2 regions of the Luteibacter aegosomaticola genome follow, and region 1 is predicted to be linked to the other one. Evidence: riboswitches for the same ligand, from Rfam matches in the RefSeq annotation. Region 1 holds a riboswitch; the other holds the start of a gene.

Region 1 (2,197 bases):
TGGTTACCGAACTGGGTGTTGTGGTCGTGGCGCGCCGAGAGCTGGATCTCGTGCGGGCCGAAGACGCCCTGGTACAGGGCAAACACGCCGGTGTTGTTGCGCGTGGTCTTCAGGTAATCGGTGTCGCTATCCAGCTTTTCCTGCTGGTAATCGACGCCCGCGCTCAGGGTCTGGCCCGGCGCCAGGGTGAAATCGTTCTGCCAGGCGGCCTGGTTGCGCTTGGAATACAGGTAGCCCATGCGCTGCTTGTCGGCGCCCACGTGCGGATTGAAGTCGGCGTCGTACCAGGTCTTTTCCGAACCATTGAGGTAGTTGTCGGCACGGTCCTGGTTCTGGCCCAGGCTCACCGACATGCGCCAGTCGGCCATGGCGTCGAAGCTCAGCTTGCCGCCGGCGACCTGCTGCGAGCGACGGGTCAGGTTCTGGAAGTCACCGTCGTATTCGATGGTGCCCTTGCTGCGCAGCCAGCTGCCGGTGAGTTCGGTGCCGTTATCCCAGCGGTAGCCGCCCGAGAGCGCGCCGTTGTAGGTGCGATAAGCATCGTGGTCCGGCTCATCGGTGAAGCAGCCCTTGCCCGCTTCGGCCGCGCCATCGCGGCAGGCATTGATGCCAGCCGTGTACTGGCCGCCCAGGCTGGCGTTGTACCAGCCATGGGTGGTGCCGCCGGAAACGCCGAACTGGGCGGCCTCGTAGCCGTGGCTGCCACCGGTCACCGACACCGAGGGCGTCGGCGCCTGCCCGGCCTCGCCATGGCGGGTGAAGATCTGGATGACGCCGCCGATGGCGTCCGATCCGTACAGGGTGGAGCGCGGGCCGCGGACCACTTCGATATGGTCGATCTGCTCGACCGGGAGCTGCTCGTAAGCAGGCAGGCCGGCGCCGACCGTGCCGACGCGGACGCCATCGACGAGCACCAGGGTGTGCGACGAGTTCGTGCCGCGCATGAACATGGAGGTCTGCTGGCCGATGCCGCCCGTGTTGGCCATGACCACGCCCGGCAGGCCGGTGAGCAGGTCCTGCACGCTGGTGGGCTGCAGGCGGTCGATGTCGTCACGGGTGATCACGGTGACCGGGGCGAGTACCTCGTCCAGCGGGGTGGCGGCGCGGTTCGCGGTGACCACGACGGTGGGCAGGGCTTCCGGAGCATCGGCGGCGTGCGCCAGGGTGATGGACGACAGCAGGGCCGTCGCGAGCAGGGTCTTCTTCATAGGTGGAGCGTCCTCGAGCCGGCTTGCGGCAAGTCTCAAAACAAGGACGGTCACGGGAGGGCGAACGGCGCGCGGGCAAGAGACCGGAGCTGTCCGGATCCGCCCGCCGCGAATCGTCCGAAACAGAGCCACCCCGCGGCATGCCGCAGGGATGGTCTCGGGCCGGTCTCCGGACTCGCCGCTCCCCATGCATGGAGCTCTGGCGGGCGCCTTCCCACCCCGAGGGGCAGTGGCGTTTACCGCGCCAGATCGGGGCCTGGGGCCCCAGCGGCATACCGTTGCGGGGGCAGTGCCGGCCTTGCCACGCGAGTGGCGCACCGGCTTCCCGTTTCATCCTTCCTGGCCTGACGCCAGGGCGGACACCCGAACCTGGCCATTCTAACGGGAAGTGCATCGATGGGCATGGAAAGCCCACGATTTGTTAACAAGCACTTGACGTTCGTAAAAACCTTCGATTACAAACGCTGCTGGCTGCTGTCGTACGCATTTTCTTGCGTTACGGGGAGGGTTCCCGGCCGAAACCGCCATTGGGAGTGGCGGTGCAGGGGGGAACAAGACGGTAGCCGAGAACGGGCCTGGCCCTTAGTTCTTCGTGGCCGGGCTCCTTGCAGTTCATCCGGGGAGATACAGCATGCAGCGTTCCACCCTGCTCCAAGGCGCCCTGCGCCGCACCAGTCTTTGCACCGCCGTCGCCCTTTGCCTCGCGGCTAGCGGCGGCGCCCTCGCCCAGTCCAACGCGTCAGGTACGGTCTTCGGCCGCGTGGCCCAGCCGGACGGGGCCGTCGTCCACCTGCAGAACCTCGATACCGGCCTGACCCGCGATGTGAACGTGGACTCGGAAGGCCGCTACCGCGCCAGCTCGCTGCCCGTTGGCCGTTACAAGGTCAGCGTGGAGCGCAACGGCGCCGTGGCCGAAACGCGCGATAACGTCCAGGTGAGCCTGGGCGGCGTCGACGTCTCGTTCGCTGGCGCCGCGGCCGCCTCGTCCG
Region 2 (2,197 bases), 300 kb from region 1:
TCCATGTCGCGGACGAAGCGGCCAATGTTGACCACCTTCGGCGCCAGCGGCTGGCGGCGGCCGAAGGCGAGCAACTGGGCAGCCAGGCGGGAACCACGCGTGACACCGGCCATGGCATTGGCCACGCGGCGCTCCGCCCGAGGGTTGCCGGCCACGTCGGCGACCAGGAGCTGGAGGTTGCCGCTGATGACCTGAAGCAGGTTGTTGAAATCGTGTGCGACGCCACCGGTGAGCTTGCCGATGGCATCCATCTTCTGTGCCTGGCGCAGCTGTTCCTGGGTGATGTCGAGGAACCGGTCGGAACCAAGCCAGGCCTGGTCGCTGCCGGCCAGGCGGAAGGTCGCGAGAATCACACCGTCCCCGGCAGTGGCCGAACGCCAGGTTTCGAACGAGAGTCCCCAGGCCTGCCCATCGGCACCGGTGACATCCAGGTCGCGGACACCACGGGCACCGATCGTGGGCAGCAGTGCCTCGATGGCAGCCCGGCCCGCCGGATCCCAGAACGCCAGGAAGTCGCTGCCCTGCAACCGGGCGCGAGCCCAGGCATTGGCCTGCAGCGTGCCGCCGGTAACGGTCAGCGCGACGAGGCCGAAGGGCACCGCGTCAAGCGATTGGTTGAGCAGTGCGTGATCCTGCAGCGCGAACGTCGATGGCATCTAACCGGGGCTGTTATGGAACGGGCCCGAATCTTAGCGTTGGGGGCGGATACCTTATGTGTACGCGATCTTCACATTGGTATAGAAGCGTTTGGTTAAGGCTTGGCCAGACCACTTTGGAACGTTTCCTGCCAACTCATTGAAGCGACAGCGCATTGGAAAAATTCCCCTATATCTTGTGTTGACCTACCCTCCCCCCAGCTATATCGTGTGTCCCGCTGGTGTCCGAGGCGGCGCGACTGCCCGTCGGAACTAATAGGGAATCCGGTGTGAATCCGGAACTGCCCCGCAGCGGTAAGTGGAAACGATCCCGTTCAATGCACTGGCTCGATGAGGAGCTGGGAAGCGGCGGGTAGGCCGGGTGCGAAAGCCCCCACGTCCACGAAGTCCGAAGACCTGCCAGCGCCCGCGGCCCAGAAGGCCCCGGTGAGTGGTGACGGCTTCCGCGGGGAAGCGCGTCGTGGACCGAAGCCCCCCTGCGCGGCTTCGTCCCCGGCCTTTTCCCGTTTGCCTAGCCATAGCGAGCCCCGTTTCGTGGGAACGGGAGTCTGGACCAGGCCTTGGGGCACAGAATGACGACGATGGATTCCGCAGCGCGCGAGCGCACCGAGACGGCCGACGCGGCCGCGACCCCCACCAACAATAATGAGAAGGCCCCCGCAGCGGGCTACAAGCAGGACGCCCCGCCGGCGTTCGCCCTGACCCCTCCGCACAACCCCGGCCAGATGCGCGTCAAGAAGCGCAACGGCGGCCAGGAAACCGTGGACGTGAACAAGATCGTGCGCGCGGTGACTCGCAGCGCCGATGGCCTGTTCTCGGTGGATCCGATGCGCGTGGCGCTGAAGACCATCGGCGGCCTGTACGACGGTGCCACCACCCAGGAACTCGACCAGCTCTCGATCCGTACCGCCGCCGCGCTCACCGCGGAAGAGCCGGAATACGGCCAGCTGGCAGCACGCCTGCTCTCGGCCTTCGTCGATAAGGAAGTGAGCGGCCAGGAAATCCAGTCGTTCTCGCAGTCGATCAACATCGGCGCCGAGCTCGGCATCCTCAACGAGCGCCTGCGTTCGTTCGTGCAGGCCAATGCGCGCAAGCTCAACGACGCCATCGACCTGAACGCCTCGCGTCGCTTCGAATACTTCGGCCTGCGCACGGTGTACGACCGTTACCTGCTGCGCCACCCGACCAAGCGCCACGTCATCGAGACGCCGCAGTACTTCTTCATGCGCATTGCCTGCGCGCTCGGTGGTAACGACGTCGCCGAGACGCTCGAGCTGTACCGCATGCTTTCGTCGCTGGAATACCTGGCCAGCTCGCCGACCCTGTTCAACGCCGGCACGGCGCACGAACAGCTCTCGTCGTGCTTCCTGCTCGATTCGCCGAAGGATGACCTGGCCGCGATTTACGCCAAGTACGGCGACGTGGCCCAGCTGTCGAAGTTCGCTGGCGGTATCGGTCTGGCCTACTCGCGCATCCGTTCGCGCGGTTCGCTCATCCGCGGCACCAACGGCCACTCCAACGGTCTCGTGCCCTGGCTGAAG

The links. Region 1 has a riboswitch for cobalamin ahead of L2Y96_RS22335 (TonB-dependent receptor domain-containing protein). Riboswitches for the same ligand answer to the same signal wherever they lie in the genome.
Region 2: another riboswitch for cobalamin. It lies ahead of L2Y96_RS21015 (ribonucleoside-diphosphate reductase subunit alpha); the one in region 1 lies ahead of L2Y96_RS22335 (TonB-dependent receptor domain-containing protein).

Annotation. Positions count from the first base shown of each region.
Region 1 covers NZ_CP095741.1:4,980,051-4,982,247, reverse strand. The annotation lists gene L2Y96_RS22335 (TonB-dependent receptor domain-containing protein) at 1-1,208, opposite strand, end outside; cobalamin riboswitch at 1,352-1,590, opposite strand; gene L2Y96_RS22330 (TonB-dependent receptor) at 1,840-2,197, shown strand, end outside.
Region 2 covers NZ_CP095741.1:4,680,383-4,682,579, forward strand. The annotation lists gene L2Y96_RS21010 (response regulator) at 1-656, opposite strand, end outside; cobalamin riboswitch at 860-1,074, shown strand; gene L2Y96_RS21015 (ribonucleoside-diphosphate reductase subunit alpha) at 1,238-2,197, shown strand, end outside.